3 regions of the Pseudomonas sp. AC193 genome follow, and region 1 is predicted to be linked to each of the others. Evidence: predicted binding sites of a transcription regulator. Region 1 holds the regulator's gene; each other region holds the start of a gene.
What was found. The regulator sigma-54, encoded in region 1, starts transcription at its own class of promoters, with help from an activator protein. The targets are predictions, from matches to a motif close to ANTGGCATNNANNTTGCTNT.

Region 1 (5,745 bases):
GAAATGCTCGTCGGCACTGTCGATCGCCCAGTGATTCCGCCACGGATCTGGTTGTTCGTGTTCGCCATCATTGCCCATAACATCCCTGAAGGCATGGCCGTCGGTGTGTCTGCCGGTGGCGGCATGCCGGATGCGGACAGCCTGGCCATGGGCATCGCTTTGCAGGATGTGCCGGAAGGTCTGGTGATTGCGTTGGTATTGGCCGGGGCGGGGATGTCGCGGGTCAAAGCGTTTTTGATCGGCGCGGCGTCTGGACTGGTTGAACCGGTGTTTGCGCTGTTGTGCGCGTGGCTGGTCAGTCTTGCGCAGGTGTTGTTGCCGTTAGGGCTGGCGCTGGCGGCGGGGGCGATGTTGCTGGTGGTGACCCACGAAGTGATCCCCGAGTCGCGACGCAATGGTCATGACAAACTGGCCAGTCTTGGCTTGTTGAGCGGATTTTGTTTGATGATGGTGATGGATACCGCATTAGGTTGAAGATCAAAAGATCGCAGCCTTCGGCAGCTCCTACATTGGAATGCGTTCACTGTAGGAGCTGCCGAAGGCTGCGATCTTTTGACTTTTGCTCTCAGCCACCTTCATCGAAGTAGTTGTTGATCAACGCCACCAGCGCATCCAGCGCTTCCTGTTCCTGATGCCCTTCAGTACTCAAATAGATCTTGGTGCCCTTGCCAGCCGCCAGCATCATCATCGCCATGATGCTTTTGCCATCAACCGTGGTCTCCGGCGTGCGACCCACTCTGATCGTGCAATCCGGATACTGCCCGGCCACGCCAACGAACTTGGCCGATGCGCGGGCATGCAGGCCCAGTTTGTTGATGATTTCGATTTCCAGAGCAGGCATCGCGGTGTGAATCCTTTAAGTGAGGTCGCGGTGGCGAACCTGGACGTTCTTCAGGGTTTTCTGCAGGGCCTGACCCAGACGTTCGGTCAGGTAGACGGAGCGGTGATGCCCGCCGGTGCAGCCAATGGCAATCGTGACGTAGGCGCGGTTGCTCGCTGCGAAGCGCGGCAGCCATTTGTGCAGGTAAGTGAAGATGTCCTGAAACATTTCTTCGACGTCAGGTTGCGCTGCCAGATATTCAGCCACCGGCGCATCGAGCCCTGATTGCGCACGCAGTTCCGGCTTCCAGTACGGGTTGGGCAGGCAGCGCACATCAAACACCAGATCGGCATCCACCGGCATGCCGCGCTTGAAGCCGAATGACTCAACCAGATACGCCGTGCCCGGCTCCGGCTGATTCAGCAGGCGCAGCTTGATGGTGTCGCGCAACTGGTACAGGTTCAGACTGGTGGTGTTGATCTTCAGATCAGCCAGGTCGGCGATCGGGCCGAGCAGGGCGGTTTCATCCTGAATCGCCTCGGCCAGCGAGCGGTTGGCATTGCTCAGCGGGTGGCGGCGGCGGGTTTCCGAGAAACGCTTGAGCAGGGTTTCCTCGTCGGCATCCAGGTACAACACATCGCATTGAATGTGCCGGCTACGGACGACTTCGAGCAATTCGGGAAAGCGTGACAAATGGCTTGGCAGGTTGCGCGCGTCAATCGATACGGCGACCAGCGGTTGCGCCAATTCGGTGTGAATCAGCGCTCGTTCGGCCAGTTCCGGCAGTAAACCCGCCGGCAGGTTGTCGATGCAGTAATAACCGTTGTCCTCAAGGACATCCAGTGCGGTGCTTTTACCCGAGCCGGAACGGCCACTGACGATGATCAAACGCATGATTACTGCCCGTTTTGCTCGTCCAGTACGACCTGGTACAAGGCTTCGTTGCTCGGAGCGCTGCGCAGTTTATCGCGCACATCCTTGCGATCCAGCATGCTGGCGATCTGGCGCAGCAATTCCAGGTGCGCATCGGTGGCGGCTTCCGGAACCAGCAGAACAAACAGCAGGTCAACCGGCGCGCCGTCGATGGCGTCGAAATCGATAGGGGCTTGAAGGTGCATCAACGCGCTGATTGGCGTTACACAACCTTTCAGGCGGCAATGGGGAATGGCGATGCCGTTGCCAAAACCGGTCGAGCCGAGTTTTTCACGGGCAATCAGAGCCTCGAAGACATCTTGCATCTCCAGATCCGGCACTTCGCGGGCGATCAGGTTGGCAATTTGTTCGAGGGCTTTCTTTTTACTGCCGCCCGGCACGTTCACGAGGGAACGGCCGGGGGTCAGGATACTTTCAAGTCGGATCATGGAATGGGGGGTTATCGACCGGTCGCGCCCTGGAGGAGGCTCTGGGTCTTTTCCTTATGCTTTTTGAGTTGGCGATCCAGCTTGTCGGTCAGTGAGTCGATCGCAGCATACATATCAGTATCTTCTGCGTTGGCGACCACTTCGCTGCCGGGAATATGCAAGGTGGCTTCGATTTTCTGCTTCAGCTTTTCGACACACATCGTGACTTGCACGTTGGTGATCTTGTCGAAATGTCGCTCCAGTCGTTGGAGTTTTTCCTCGATGTAGGAACGCAGAGGTTGGGTCACTTCCAGTTGGTGTCCACTGATGTTGACTTGCATACAGCTTCTCCTTCGTTGCCAGTGCATAAAGCGGCAGGCTGGATAGCCTGCCACTGGAACGCTGTAACGTGGCTTACATCAACCGCTTGCGTTCGCTCGAAGGCGCGATCCCGAGGGATTCGCGGTACTTGGCGACGGTGCGGCGAGCCACCTGAATGCCTTGTGCCTCCAGTAAACCAGCGATCTTGCTGTCACTCAACGGCTTTTTCTGATTTTCCGCGGCAACCAGTTTTTTGATGATCGCGCGGATCGCCGTGGACGAGCATTCACCGCCTTCGGAGGTGCTGACGTGGCTGGAGAAAAAGTATTTCAGTTCATAAATACCGCGCGGGGTATGCATGAATTTCTGCGTGGTCACCCGGGAAATCGTTGATTCGTGCATGCCGACTGCTTCGGCGATGTCGTGCAGCACCAACGGCTTCATGGCTTCGTCGCCGTACTCCAGAAAACCGCGCTGATGCTCGACGATCTGGGTGGCAACTTTCATCAGGGTTTCGTTGCGGCTCTGCAGGCTCTTGATGAACCAGCGGGCTTCCTGCAACTGATTGCGCATGAAGGTGTTGTCGGCGCTGGTGTCGGCACGACGCACAAAACCGGCGTACTGCGCGTTGACCCGCAGGCGTGGCATCGATTCCTGATTCAGCTCGACCAGCCAGCGCTCGTTGTCCTTGCGCACGATGACGTCAGGGACGACGTATTCGGCTTCGGTGGATTCGATCTGCGAGCCCGGACGCGGGTTGAGGCTTTGTACCAGTTCGATGACCTGGCGCAGCTCGTCTTCCTTGAGCTTCATACGGCGCATCAACTGGCTGTAATCACGGCTGCCGAGCAGATCGATGTAATCGCTGACCAGACGTTTGGCTTCCGCCAGCCAAGGCGTCTTGGCCGACAGCTGACGCAATTGCAGCAGCAGGCATTCGCTGAGGTTGCGCGCGCCGATACCGGCCGGTTCAAATTGCTGGATGCGGTGCAGGACGGCTTCGATCTCGTCCAGTTCGATGTCCAGTTCCGGATCGAACGCCTCGAGAATTTCTTCGAGGGTTTCGTCCAGGTAGCCCTGATTGTTGATGCAATCGATCAGGGTCACGGCGATCAGGCGATCGGTGTCGGACATCGGTGCGAGGTTGAGTTGCCACAGCAAGTGGCTTTGCAGGCTTTCGCCGGCGGAGGTGCGGGTGGTGAAATCCCACTCGTCATCATCGCTGCTGGGCAGGCTGCTGGCGCTGGTCTGGTAAACGTCTTCCCAGGCAGTGTCGACCGGAAGTTCGTTGGGGATTCGTTCGTTCCATTCGCCGTCTTCGAGGTTATCGACGGTCGGTGCGGCTTCCTGATAGGAAGGTTCCTGGATCTCGGTGGGCTTCTGTTCGGCGTTGTCGGCCATGGGATCCGAGTTGTCGAAGTCGTCGCCTTCTTCCTGGCGTTCGAGCATCGGATTGGATTCCAGAGCCTCCTGGATTTCCTGTTGCAGATCCAGGGTCGACAATTGGAGCAGGCGGATGGCCTGTTGCAGCTGCGGTGTCATCGTCAGCTGCTGGCCCATTCTCAAGACTAGCGATGGTTTCATGGCAGGGGCTTAACACCTTATTCGCCGGCGCTATGCGCCATCCACTACAGGGCGCCGAAGCGCCAAACTTAAGCAAATTATATGCCTGAAACTGAAGTGTTTGCCTAGAGCGCTGTAACAATTAAGCGTATTAAATCCAGCTTGAATCGATACAGCACTCCGGCTGCGCACCGGGCACTGTGACGCTTACAGGCGGAACTCGTGACCCAGATACACTTCCTTGACCAGTTCGTTGGCCAGGATGGTTTCGGCGTCACCTTCGGCGATCAGTTGACCGTCGTTGACGATGTAAGCGGTTTCGCAGATATCCAGCGTCTCGCGGACGTTGTGGTCGGTGATCAGAACACCGATGCCCTTGGCCTTGAGGTGGTGGATGATCTGCTTGATGTCGCCGACCGAGATCGGGTCGACACCGGCGAACGGTTCGTCGAGCAGGATGAATTTTGGTGCGGTGGCCAGCGCGCGAGCGATTTCCACCCGGCGGCGTTCACCACCGGACAGGCTCATGCCGAGGTTGTCGCGGATGTGGGTGATGTGGAATTCCTGCAACAGGCTTTCCAGCTCTTTGCGGCGACCGGCCTTGTCGAGTTCCTGACGGGTCTCGAGGATGGCCATGATGTTGTCGGCCACCGACAGTTTGCGGAAGATCGACGCTTCTTGCGGCAGATAGCCGATACCGGCCTTGGCACGACCGTGCATTGGCTGGTGGCTGACGTCCAGATCGTCGATCAGCACACGGCCCTGATCGGCCTGTACCAAACCCACGATCATGTAGAAGCAGGTGGTTTTACCGGCACCGTTCGGGCCGAGCAAACCAACAATCTGGCCGCTGTCGATCGACAGGCTGACATCACGCACGACCTGGCGGCTTTTATAGGCCTTGGCCAGGTGCTGAGCTTTCAGAGTTGCCATTACTGGGTCTTCTCGTCGGTTTTCTTCTTCGGCTGGATCACCATGTCGATACGCGGACGCGATTCGGTGACTTTGCTGCCGGTAGCGCGACCGGCGCTGGCCAGTTTCTTCACGGTGTCATAGACGATTTTCTCGCCCTGAGTCGTGTTGTTGTCCTTGTCGACGACCTTGGCCTTGTCGATCAGCACGACGCGGTTTTGCGCGGCGTGGTACTGAATCGTCACGCCCCAGCCCTGTACAGGCTTGGCGTCACCCTGGGTTTGCAGTTGCTCGAAGTAGGCAAGGTTACCCACCGACGTTACAACGTCGATATCGCCGGCTGGCGTGCGGGTGATAGTCACCGTATTGCCTTTAACGATCATCGAACCCTGGGTGATGATCACATCACCTTTATAGGTGGCGATGCCGTTCTTGTCGTCCAGTTGGGCGTCGTCGGCCTGAATACGGATAGGTTGCTGCTGATCGTTCGGCAGAGCCCAGGCGCTCACGCTTCCCAGTGCTGCGCCCAGACTGAGCAAAATAGGGAGGGTTTTAACGAGCCTCATACTGTCCTCTTACGTTCGATAGCAGGTGTATCCTGCTTTCCTTCAGGTACGCTTTCATGCCAACGCCGGTTGATACACCGCCAGCGCCGTCGATTCTAACGGGTTGCTCGGTCTGCGCATATTGCTCCTGAGGGAACACGGTCATGCGCGTGGAAGTGACCAGCAGGTCGCGGTTTTGTTCGTCAGTGCGTTTGATACGCACCGAGTCAATCAATTCTACTTG
Region 2 (5,745 bases), 1.3 Mb from region 1:
GAGTAACTCGTCCGTTACCAGATGAAAGCCCCGGGGCCGTGCCCGCAGGGTAATCAGAGTCTGTTGCCACATACAGTTCTCCGCACGTTCGGGGCGCATTCTAGCGCGCTCTGGGAAAAAACAAAGGCCCTAATACGCGTGCAATCACGTAAGCGTTTGGCCGGTGAAAAACCGTCGTCGTAAACACGACTAAAGGCGTACGAAAAATCCTTTCAGCCTGTCGCTTAATGACAAATCCCGGACAAAAAAATGCCCGGCGAACCGGGCAATTTTTTTCAGTGCGCGTACTTACAGGTTGTAGCCGCGTTCGTTGTGTTGTGCCAGATCGAGGCCGACCGATTCTTCTTCCTCGGTCACACGCAGACCCATGACGGCGTCCAGCACCTTGAGGATGATGAAGGTGACGATCGCGGTGTAGATCACCGTGAAGCCGACGCCTTTGACCTGAATCCAGACTTGCGCGCCGATATCGGTGACGGTGCCGAAGCCACCCAGAGCCGGCGCAGCGAAGACACCGGTAAGGATCGCGCCGAGAATACCGCCGATACCGTGTACACCGAACGCGTCCAGGGAATCGTCATAACCGAGTTTGCGTTTCAGGGTGGTGGCGCAGAAGAAGCACACCACGCCTGCGGCCAGACCGATCACCAGTGCGCCCATCGGGCCCACGGTGCCGGCAGCCGGAGTGATCGCGACCAGACCGGCAACCACACCCGAAGCAATGCCCAGTGCGCTTGGCTTGCCGTGGGTGACCCACTCGGCAAACATCCAGCCCAGCGCCGCCGCAGCGGTAGCGATTTGGGTAACCAGCATCGCCATGCCGGCAGTGCCGTTGGCCGCCGCAGCGGAACCGGCGTTGAAGCCGAACCAGCCGACCCACAGCATCGCCGCGCCCATCAGGGTGTAACCGAGGTTGTGCGGAGCCATCGGGGTGGTCGGGAAGCCTTTACGCTTACCCAACACCAGGCAGCAGATCAGACCAGCGACACCGGCGTTGATGTGCACCACGGTGCCGCCCGCGAAGTCGAGCACGCCCCAGTCCCACATCAGGCCGCCGTTGCCGAACCAGACCATGTGCGCGATCGGCGCGTAAACCAGGGTGAACCAGATGCCCATGAAGATCAGCATCGCGGAGAACTTCATCCGCTCGGCGAACGCACCGACGATCAGCGCCGGGGTGATGATCGCGAAAGTCATCTGGAAGGTGATGAACACCGCTTCAGGGAACAGCGCCGCAGGACCGGTCAGGCTCGAAGGCGTGACACCGGCGAGGAACGCCTTGCCCATGCCGCCGAAGAACGAGTTGAAGTTGACGACGCCCTGCTCCATGCCGGTGGTGTCGAACGCAATGCTGTAGCCATAAATGACCCACAGGATGCTGATCAGACCGGTAATGGCGAAGCACTGCATCATCACGGAAAGAATGTTTTTCGAGCGAACCATGCCGCCGTAGAACAGCGCCAGGCCGGGAATGGTCATGAACAGCACGAGTGCCGTCGAGGTGAGCATCCAGGCAGTGTCGCCGGAATTGAGGACTGGGGCCGCCACTTCGTCTGCCGCCATTGCAAGGCTTGGCATTACGATGGACAACAGGGCTCCTAGCCCTGCGAATTTACGCAGAGTCATATTGTTTTCTCCTGGGGCGTTGGGGTTTGTGGCGGCGGTTAAATCGCGTCGGTATCGGTTTCGCCGGTACGGATGCGAATCGCCTGTTCCAGATTGACCACGAAGATCTTGCCGTCACCGATCTTGCCGGTGTTGGCCGCCTTGGTTATCGCCTCGATAACCCGATCCAGATCCTTGTCGTCGATGGCCACGTCGATTTTCACCTTGGGCAGAAAATCGACCACATATTCCGCGCCGCGATACAGCTCGGTGTGACCCTTCTGCCGGCCGAAGCCTTTGACTTCAGTAACGGTAATGCCCTGCACGCCGATTTCGGACAGCGACTCGCGCACGTCGTCCAACTTGAACGGCTTGATGATGGCAGTGACTAGCTTCATGAAAACTCTCTCCCGAATTGGTGGACTTGCCCCAGGAAAACAAACCCGACTCAAGTCTAAGCGCAGTGCCTGGCTTTGTAACGCATCGTCGGCCGTACCTGCCCGACTGACGCCAGCTAACCGCTGCCGACGAAACTCCCCGCTCCGTCTGCCGCACTGCATTCGTCACAGCGACTGCATCAGTGCATGGGTCGAAGGTGACTAAGCAGAAAGCTTGCCATCTCGCCAAAAACCACTGATTTCAATCCCTTGGCCGCTGTCGCACGCCATCCCGTGCAAAACCCCATCCGGATACGCACAACAACGGTGCGTCGCCGTCCGTCCGCCTGCGCGAAAAGCGTGCATCCCTGACCGCGAGATTGACTATAGACACTGCGTGATACACTGCCGGCCATTGTTTCCAGGACATCCACCATGCTCGCGCCCAAAGACTTCCTCGACGCCCTGAGCGGCACCGCCTCCCGCCTCTTCAGCGGCGACACCCCGCTGCCGAAAGCCGAAATCGAAAGCCAGTTCAAGATGCTGCTGCAAAGTGCCTTCAGCAAACTCGATTTGGTGAGCCGTGAAGAGTTTGATAGTCAGATGGTCGTTCTGGCCCGCACTCGCGCTCGCCTCGAAAGCCTCGAAGCCAAAGTCGCCGAGATGGAAGCCAAGCTGACACCGCCTGCTGAATAACCCCGCAACCCCCTGTGGGAGCTGCCGAAGGCTGCGATCTTTTGATCTCCAGCCCTTCAACCATCCCGGCAACGTCCTACAACCTGAATGACCGCCGTCCGATTGCGCCGAAAAGCCCAGGTTTCTAAGCTCACCCGATGCTGAATGTTCAGCACCGGGTTTGGCGACCTGGATCGAATTTGACGCAATGCAACTAAACTCACAGAGAGGTTTTTTCTCTCAACGAGTTATGGCGGCTTTGCGTGGGAGACCTCAGGGTCTGCCGGTTTCGAATTCACCGGTTCGCCAACCCGCGCATAGCTGCCACCCTTTTCGTTTGGCGACGAACAGAAGCAGTTTTCTTCACTTGAATTCGAGAACTGAACCATGGACGAAAACTACCTGACACCTAATATCTTCACCCGCCACAAACTCCCCCTCCACGCCCTCCTCATCCAGAACCAACCCTGGTTCTGCGCCCGAGACCTGAGCCGCCTGCTGCACATCCACCTCAACGAACGCATGCTGCGAAAACTCGACCCCGACCAATACCAAACCCGAAAAACCCTGATCCACAACCAGATCGAAAACACCCTGCTGATCAGCGAATCGGGCAAACCGTTTCGCCGGCGTCCTACAACTATTAGGGCATAACCCTACGAGAATCAGCGTCTGCGCCTGATTACGTGAGTTCTTCGCTGTGATTAGGCTGGTGGTTTTCGCCTGCGCTGGTCGATCCTATTTGTCGAGTTCCAGGCGATACACATTGATCGCCAGACACTCTGGTTCTGGATCCCTCTTGTCTGATCTGCTTAAGCTCAAAGAAAACACGCTGGTTCAGCATCCAGATGGTGGTTACACCTTTGGCACGATCCCCGATATGCCAAAATTCGGCTTGCCAGGCGGGAAGATTTATCTGCGTGTAGGTATCCACCGTCGAGCGAATAGTGGTTTTGGCGTAGTGCACATTTGGGAAGCCCATAGTGCCGATTTGCTCAAGCATGGTTGCCAGACTGCCGATGGGATAGCAGCGATTGTTGCGAAAATGATTGTCCCGGGAGCACAAATCTATTGTGAGTTCAAAGAACAGCGATGTGGAAACAGGGTCGCGGTACTGAGGACATCTATGGGAACACTGATTCTTGAACCGCGACACGAGCGCGCCACAGGATTTGGTTACTTCGTGGTGACTTGGTACCCGCAAAAACGCGCACATGGCACGTTAGTGGGGCAGATACCACGAGCACCATCAAATCAGAAATAAAAAAAGGCGTCCGATGGACGCCTTTTAAGTGTTTTTTGAGGAGTAGTCGCAGCGATTCTTTAGCTCCGGGCTTTACGGCCGTGGGTTCAGAATCCGACAGGCTAGCCCGTCGTCACTACTTCAGAGAAACCAGCTTTCTCTGCTGCCAAAAATGCGGGGGAGCTTTTGCTGGTGCCCAGTCCCGACGAATGCGCAGTTGCAGTCCTCGAACAGGATGATCCGTCAATGCCGGTCGAGAGTCAACGCTCCAATTCAGGCAAGCAGTGACAGCCCATCGGGTCTTGATACGTCTTGTAAACCTCTATTTCAGCACTGAAACCCGGCTCAACTACCCTTAAAAAAACCGCAGGAAGCGGCTCCCCGATTCAGCTCAAGGAACGACCATGTCCCTCTCCATCGTCCACAGTCGCGCCCAGATTGGCGTGGAAGCCCCCGCTGTTACCGTCGAAGTCCATCTGGCCAACGGTCTGCCGTCGCTGACCATGGTCGGCCTGCCCGAGGCGGCTGTGAAGGAGAGCAAGGATCGGGTGCGCAGCGCGATCATCAATTCCGGGCTGCAGTTTCCCGCGCGGCGGATCACCTTGAATCTGGCGCCAGCGGATTTGCCAAAGGACGGTGGGCGGTTTGATCTGGCGATTGCCTTGGGGATTCTGTCGGCGAGTGTGCAGGTGCCGTGTCTGACGCTGGATGATGTGGAATGTCTTGGTGAGTTGGCGCTGTCCGGCGCCGTACGAGCGGTGCGTGGCGTGTTGCCGGCAGCATTGGCGGCGCGCAAGGCGGGTCGTGCGCTGGTGGTGCCGCGAGCGAATGCTGAGGAGGCCTGCCTTGCTTCGGGGTTGAAGGTGTTTGCGGTGGATCATCTGCTGGAGGCGGTGGCGCATTTCAATGGCCATACGCCGGTTGAACCGTATGTCTCGAACGGCCTGATGTACGCCAGCAAACCCTATCCCGATCTCAACGAAGTCCAAGGCCAATCAGCTGCCAAACGTGCGCTGCTGATTGCCGCGGCGGGCGCGCATAACCTGTTGTTCAGCGGCCCGCCGGGGACGGGCAAAACCTTGTTGGCCAGTCGCCTGCCCGGGTTGCTGCCACCACTTGCCGAAAGCGAGGCACTGGAAGTGGCGGCCATTCAATCGGTCGCCAGTTGCGTGCCTCTGACCCACTGGCCGCAGCGGCCGTTTCGCCAGCCGCATCACTCGGCATCCGGCCCGGCACTGGTCGGCGGCAGCTCGAAACCGCAACCTGGTGAAATCACCCTCGCCCACCACGGCGTGCTGTTTCTCGATGAATTGCCGGAGTTTGATCGCAAGGTTCTGGAGGTGCTGCGCGAGCCATTGGAGTCCGGACACATCGTGATTTCCCGAGCCAAGGATCGCGTGCGTTTTCCGGCGCGCTTTCAATTGGTGGCGGCGATGAATCCATGTCCCTGTGGATATCTTGGCGAGCCCAGCGGCAAATGTTCCTGCACCCCGGACATGGTGCAGCGCTATCGCAACAAGCTATCGGGGCCGCTGCTGGATCGAATTGATCTGCACCTGACGGTCGCGCGGGAGGCGACCGCGTTGAATCCGCAGGTAAAACCGGGAGAGGACAGTGCCACCGCCGCTGCCTTGGTCGCCGAGGCGCGGGAACGACAGCAGAAACGTCAGGGCTGCGCCAATGCATTTCTTGATTTGCCGGGGCTGAAGCGGCACTGCGCGTTATCCACAGCCGATGAAAAATGGCTCGAGTCGGCCTGTGAGCGATTAACGCTTTCGCTGCGCTCGGCCCATCGCCTGCTCAAGGTCGCCCGGACACTGGCAGACCTCGAACAAGTCGATGCAA
Region 3 (5,745 bases), 920 kb from region 1:
ACATGTTGACGCTCGCTGTCGTGGGGGGTCAGCCGCAGGTACTGGATGCTCGCCCGCACCTTATCTTCGTAGTGATAGGTGGTCTCGTGGCTTATGGAAAGTCTCATGCAGCCTCCAGGTAGGAACTGTGAATGGCGTTGCCCAACTGGCGCACCAGCGGGATGAATTCGGTCAGCCAGGCGTGCAGGCCTTCCTCGAGGATTTCGTTGATGCCGGTGTAGCGCAGGCGCGCGTCCATCTCGGCGGCCAAGCGTTGCGCGGGACGACCGTTGGCACCGGGCAGTTGCGCAAGAATCTGGTCGATCTCTTCGGTGCAGGCGCGCAGTGAGCGCGGCACGTCGGCGCGCAACAGCAGCAACTCGGCAACATGCCGGGCGCCGGGCGCGTCGCGATAGATTTCGGTGTAGGCCTCGAAGGACGACAGCGCACGCAGCAATGCACTCCACTGGTAATAGGCGTGGGCCGTGCCGTCGCTGACCGCTTCGGCTTGATCGCCAGCCATTTCGTAGCGGGCATCGAGCAAGCGCAGGGTGTTGTCCGCGCGTTCGATAAAGGTGCCGAGACGAATAAAACGAAATGCATCGTTGCGCATGATCGTGCCGTAGGACGCGCCACGAAACAGGTGCGAACGCTCCTTGATCCACTCGCAGAAGCGACTCATGCCGTAGCGGCTGAGGCCCTGTTCAGCGATCCCGCGAATCTCCAGCCACGTCGAGTTGATGTTCTCCCACATGTCCGCCGTGATGCGTCCGCGCACTGCATGGGCACTGGCCCGTGCGGCGCCGAGGCAACTGTAGATGCTCGCCGGGTTGGCCGCATCGAGGGCAAAAAAATGCAGCAGACGTTCGGCATGCAATGCGCCGTGACGCTCCAGATAATCCTCAAGGGTGCCGGTGATCAACAGCGGCATGGCTAGTTCGTGCAAACCGTCGCCGCGTCCGTCCTGCGGCATCAGTGATAGCGAATAACTGATATCGAGCATCCGCGCGAGGTTTTCCGCCCGCTCCAGGTAACGCGACATCCAATACAGATCCGAGGCAGTTCTACTTAACATGGCAAGCTTCCTTCAATCCTCGACCACCCAGGTGTCCTTGGTTCCGCCGCCCTGTGATGAGTTCACCACCAGCGAGCCTTCGCGCAGCGCCACACGGGTCAAACCGCCGGGCACCACACGGGTTTCGCGACCGGACAAGACAAACGGGCGCAAATCGATATGGCGCGGCGCAATGCCGTTTTCGACAAAGGTCGGACAGGTCGACAGCGACAACGTCGGTTGCGCGATGTACGCGTGGGGTTTGGCCTTGATGCGTTCGCGGAAAGCATCGATTTCCGCTTTCGTTGACGCCGGCCCCACCAGCATTCCGTAACCGCCGGAGCCTTGGGTTTCCTTGACCACCAGATCTGGAAGATTGGCCAGCACGTGGGAAAGTTCAGACGGGTTGCGGCATTGCCAGGTCGGCACGTTTTTCAGGATCGGTTCTTCGTCGAGATAGAAACGGATCATGTCGGTGACAAACGGGTACACCGATTTGTCGTCCGCCACGCCGGTGCCGATGGCATTGGCCAACACGACGTTGCCGGAGCGATAGGACGACAGCAGCCCCGGCACGCCGAGCATTGAGTCCGGGTTGAACGCCAATGGATCGAGGAAAGCGTCGTCGAGGCGGCGGTAAATCACGTCCACTGCTTTCGGGCCGTCGGTGGTGCGCATGAAGACTTTGTCGTCACGCACGAACAGATCCGCACCCTCGACCAGTTCCACGCCCATTTCCCGGGCAAGAAACGCGTGCTCAAAGAAAGCACTGTTGAAGCGCCCCGGCGTCAGCACCACCACACTCGGGTCATCAATCGGGCTGGAGCTTTTCAGCGTGTCGAGCAACAGGTTCGGGTAGTGATCGATCGGGGCGATGCGTTGCGCGGCGAACAACTCCGGGAACAATCGCATCATCATTTTGCGATCTTCGAGCATGTAGCTGACGCCGCTCGGCGTACGCAGGTTGTCTTCGAGCACGTAATACGTGCCGTCGCCATCGCGCACCAGATCGACGCCGGAAATGTGCGAATAGATATCGCGGTGCAGATCCAGGCCTTGCATCGCCAACTGGTATTGCTCGTTGGCCAGCACCTGTTCGGCGGGAATGATCCCGGCCTTGATGATGCGCTGCTCGTGATAAAGGTCGGCGAGGAACATGTTCAACGCCTTGACCCGCTGGATGCAGCCGCGCTCGACGATCCGCCACTCGCTGGCGGGGATGCTGCGCGGAATGGTGTCGAAAGGAATCAGGCGCTCGGTGCCCTGCTCGTCCCCATAGAGCGTGAAAGTAATCCCGGCGCGATGGAACAGCAGATCGGCCTCGCGTCGCCGTTGGGCCAGCAGCTCGTCAGGCGTGTCGGCCAGCCATCGGGCGAACTCCCGATAATGCGGGCGAACCTGGCCGCCGGCATCGTACATCTCATCAAAATAGGTGCGGATCATGCCGTACTCCTTGTCACCCGGACATACAGGCCTTCGCAAGGCCCGTGCCATCGGCATAAACGCTTTGATTTCAATCGGTTGGATATTCACGCCGCAGGCGCCGCACCATTCCTGTGCGGCAAATGCCCCAACCTGATTGCCCCCGCTTCATTGCGACGCACTGCATCGCCTATTAGCAGCATAGTCAGAGTTGATTTCACTGCCCGGGATCGGCTGCGGATAATCCGCGCATTCGCTGCAAAACTTCGCCGCTCCCCGCACCGCGAAGTGGTCAGCTCAATTGATTGGGATTGCCCCGGCAGCCCGCCCAGCCTTAACCCTGACCGGTTTCCTCTCCTTATCGGTCTTCCCTTTTAGCCACCCTCTCCGGTGGCTTTTTTTTGCCTTTTGGAAATGTTTTGAAAGCAAAAGCAAAAGATCGCAGCCTTCGGCAGCTCCTACATGAATCTGTGTAGGAGCTGCCGAAGGCTGCGATCTTTTGATCTTCTATCTATAAATATTCAATTCAACCGGTGGCGGCTACGCACCTCCTGTTTCACGCCCCACCCTTCGATTATTCCGCCCAGAGGCTCGACCACCGCCGAAAAGCCCTGTTCAAAGTCGCCGATATCGTCATACGTCGCGTACATCACTTTGCTTAATTCCAGCGCCCACGCACCGTCATCACGCACGCTGACCTGGGCATTGATGGATTCACCGCGAAATTTGCCTGCTGCCCTGCGCGCCCGCTCCTCGTCCGGGAAAATCGCGTAGAACTCGATGGGATGGAATCGGGAAAAATCGAAACCGCCTTCTTTCATGCGGCGCAGAACATTGCTGCTGATGTCTTCTTGATAGGCTGTGCTCATGAATCGTCCCCCTCGCATAGATGGATAGACTTTCCGTATTCCCGCCCCGGGCCTTTGGCCAAAGTACTGCGACAACGTCGTTGAACGCGGGAAACAAGCATGTAGCTGACAAGACCAGACCTTAGCGATCCGTTCGCTGATCTCGCTTGCAGAGTAGCCCCAAGATAGAGCTGCTGCCAAGGCCTGGTGGTGAAGGTGACAAGAAGAATGTCAGATAGGGGTGATGCTGCGGATTTCGATGCTGTTCTGGGTTTTCAGACTTTTCACGCCAGCATCGGCGGTGCGCCCTTCCAGATCGTTGAGATCCAGCTCGGCGGCCACGGGCAGGAGCCGTGCCTTGATCAGTTGTGCGGCCTCATCGTCACTGGGGCATTCCGCACGTTCGAACACCTCATCGACAATTTCACCATGATCGTCCACGAAAGTGACTTTCCACTTTTGCATCGGTGCCTCCTCGATCAAACCCGCAAATGGGCTTACAACTATCTCGACTGTTTACGCAGAAAGTTGGTTCAAAAGGATTACAGCGGGCGAAGATGAAAAAAACGACATCTACCGTGCGGGGCAAACAAATGTGGGAGCGGGCTTGCTCGCGAATGCGATTTGTCATCCAACAAATTTGTTGGCTGACAGTCCGCTTTCGCGAGCAAGCCCGCTCCCACAGGGGTTTTGCAGTGTTCTTTTAGTCGTTGCTTGGCTTGTTGATCGCTTGCAGCACGTACTGCGGCAAGGCGAATGCGCCGATGTGGATTTCCGGGTTGTAATAGCGGGTGACGATGCCGCTGCCGATGAAGCGCTGTTGCAGGGTTTCACGGCTCAGTTTGCGGTAGGCCGGGTTGGTCGAGCCCCAAGCGAAGGTCATCGAACCGCCGATGTAGGTCGGTACGGCCGCTTGATAGAAGTGCCAGTCCGGGAACAGGCTCTTCAGGCGACCGGCGGTGGTTTTCACTTCGTCGATCTGCATGAACGGTGTGCCGTTCTGGGTCACGAGGATGCCGCCCTCGTTCAGGCAGCGGTGGCAGGCCTGATAGAAGTTCTCCGAGAACAGCACTTCGCCCGGGCCGATCGGGTCGGTGGAGTCGGAGATGATCACGTCGAATTTTTCCGTGGTGGTGGCGACGAAACGCATGCCGTCGTCGATCACCAGGTTCAGACGTGGATCGTCGTAAGCGCCGCTGGAGTGGTTCGGCAGGAATTCTTTGCACATGTCGACCACGGTGCCGTCGATCTCGACCATGGTGATGTGTTCAACGCCAGCGTGTTTGGTCACTTCGCGCAACATGCCGCCGTCACCGCCGCCGATGATCAGCACGCGCTTGGCGCTGCCGTGGGCGAGGATCGGCACGTGGGTGAGCATTTCGTGGTAGATGAATTCGTCGGCTTCGGTGGTCTGGATCACGCCGTCCAGCGCCATCACGCGGCCCATGCGCGGGTTCTGGAAGATCACCAGATGCTGGTGTTCGGTGCGCACTTCGTGCAGCAGTTTTTCCATGCGAAAACGCTGGCCGTAGCCTTCGTAGAGGGTTTCCAGGTACTCGCTGGTTTTGGTGACGGTCATGGTCAAGTGCTCCGATGAATGCGCGGGCGCCAATCGTGGGGACGATTGCCCGGGAAAGGCGCGCATTCTACGTTGCCGAAGATGACAGGTCGAACCTCACAACCACAATCCCTGTAGGAGCTGCCGAAGGCTGCGATCTTTTGATCTTGTTTTTTACAATCAACATCAAAAGATCGCAGGCTTCGGCAGCTCCTACAGGGGTATTGCGGTGTTAGCTGATTCAGATCCGGACGTTACCGCGTGGCCCGGCGATTGCCCAGATGATCAGGCCCAGCACTGGCAGGAGGATGATCAGCAGCACCCAGACGATTTTCATCCCGGTGGTCGCGCCGCTTTTCAGCACATTGATGATGGCCCAGATGTCGAGGGCGAGGATGATCAGGCCGATCAGACCGTTGAACGTGGAACCCATGGTGTCGCTCCAGAATAGTGGCATGCACTTTTAGGATAGACGGTCACGCGCAGGGTTCCCTTTTATTGCACTCAGACGTGAACGGCGATCTTCAACGCCTCCAGCGCGGGTGCAGTCGTGATGCCGACTTCGGCGCACAACTCCAGCACGCGCGGCACGTCGTTGCCGAAGACCAGCACCATTTGCAGCTCATCGTCGAGCAACTGACTGAAGTTCATCAGCGTGTAACCGCCGTTTTCCTTGTTCATGCTGCTCATCTGCACCTGAATGCGGTTGAGCGCGGTCAGGGCTTCGGTTTTCGCCAGTTGCTTGGGCTTGAGATTGAAATCCACGCCCGGGCCGAACGAGGCGACGATCTGCGCGAACAGGTCAACGTAGGTGTCGGCCTGGAACAACACGGTTTCCGGCAGGCTGCCGACGACGACCCACTCGCCCAACGGGATCGGGAAAG

Region 2: a site for sigma-54 is predicted at 2,206-2,225, ahead of glnK (P-II family nitrogen regulator). Genes of this name have one in related genera too.
Region 3: a site for sigma-54 is predicted at 2,509-2,528, ahead of ACZZ0D_RS15395 (circularly permuted type 2 ATP-grasp protein). Genes of this name have one in related genera too.

What each region holds. Positions count from the first base shown of each region.
Region 1 covers NZ_OZ409832.1:4,358,738-4,364,482, reverse strand. Annotated here, with positions in the region: gene ACZZ0D_RS19790 (ZIP family metal transporter) at 1-474, shown strand, start outside; gene ACZZ0D_RS19785 (HPr family phosphocarrier protein) at 566-841, opposite strand; gene rapZ (RNase adapter RapZ) at 857-1,714, opposite strand; gene ptsN (PTS IIA-like nitrogen regulatory protein PtsN) at 1,717-2,181, opposite strand; gene hpf (ribosome hibernation-promoting factor, HPF/YfiA family) at 2,193-2,501, opposite strand; gene ACZZ0D_RS19765 (RNA polymerase factor sigma-54) at 2,575-4,065, opposite strand; gene lptB (LPS export ABC transporter ATP-binding protein) at 4,252-4,977, opposite strand; gene lptA (lipopolysaccharide transport periplasmic protein LptA) at 4,977-5,522, opposite strand; gene lptC (LPS export ABC transporter periplasmic protein LptC) at 5,509-5,745, opposite strand, start outside.
Region 2 covers NZ_OZ409832.1:5,638,137-5,643,881, reverse strand. Annotated here, with positions in the region: gene ACZZ0D_RS25280 (secondary thiamine-phosphate synthase enzyme YjbQ) at 1-72, opposite strand, end outside; gene ACZZ0D_RS25275 (ammonium transporter) at 289-1,626, opposite strand; gene glnK (P-II family nitrogen regulator) at 1,665-2,003, opposite strand; gene ACZZ0D_RS25265 (accessory factor UbiK family protein) at 2,418-2,678, shown strand; partial or broken gene ACZZ0D_RS25260 (BRO-N domain-containing protein) at 3,045-3,272, shown strand; gene ACZZ0D_RS25255 (hypothetical protein) at 3,457-3,921, shown strand; gene ACZZ0D_RS25250 (YifB family Mg chelatase-like AAA ATPase) at 4,305-5,745, shown strand, end outside.
Region 3 covers NZ_OZ409832.1:3,434,766-3,440,510, forward strand. Annotated here, with positions in the region: gene ACZZ0D_RS15385 (transglutaminase family protein) at 1-107, opposite strand, end outside; gene ACZZ0D_RS15390 (alpha-E domain-containing protein) at 104-1,054, opposite strand; gene ACZZ0D_RS15395 (circularly permuted type 2 ATP-grasp protein) at 1,067-2,476, opposite strand; gene ACZZ0D_RS15400 (ribonuclease E inhibitor RraB) at 2,977-3,324, opposite strand; gene ACZZ0D_RS15405 (hypothetical protein) at 3,535-3,768, opposite strand; gene speE (polyamine aminopropyltransferase) at 4,007-4,882, opposite strand; gene ACZZ0D_RS15415 (PLDc N-terminal domain-containing protein) at 5,103-5,294, opposite strand; gene ACZZ0D_RS15420 (hypothetical protein) at 5,366-5,745, opposite strand, start outside.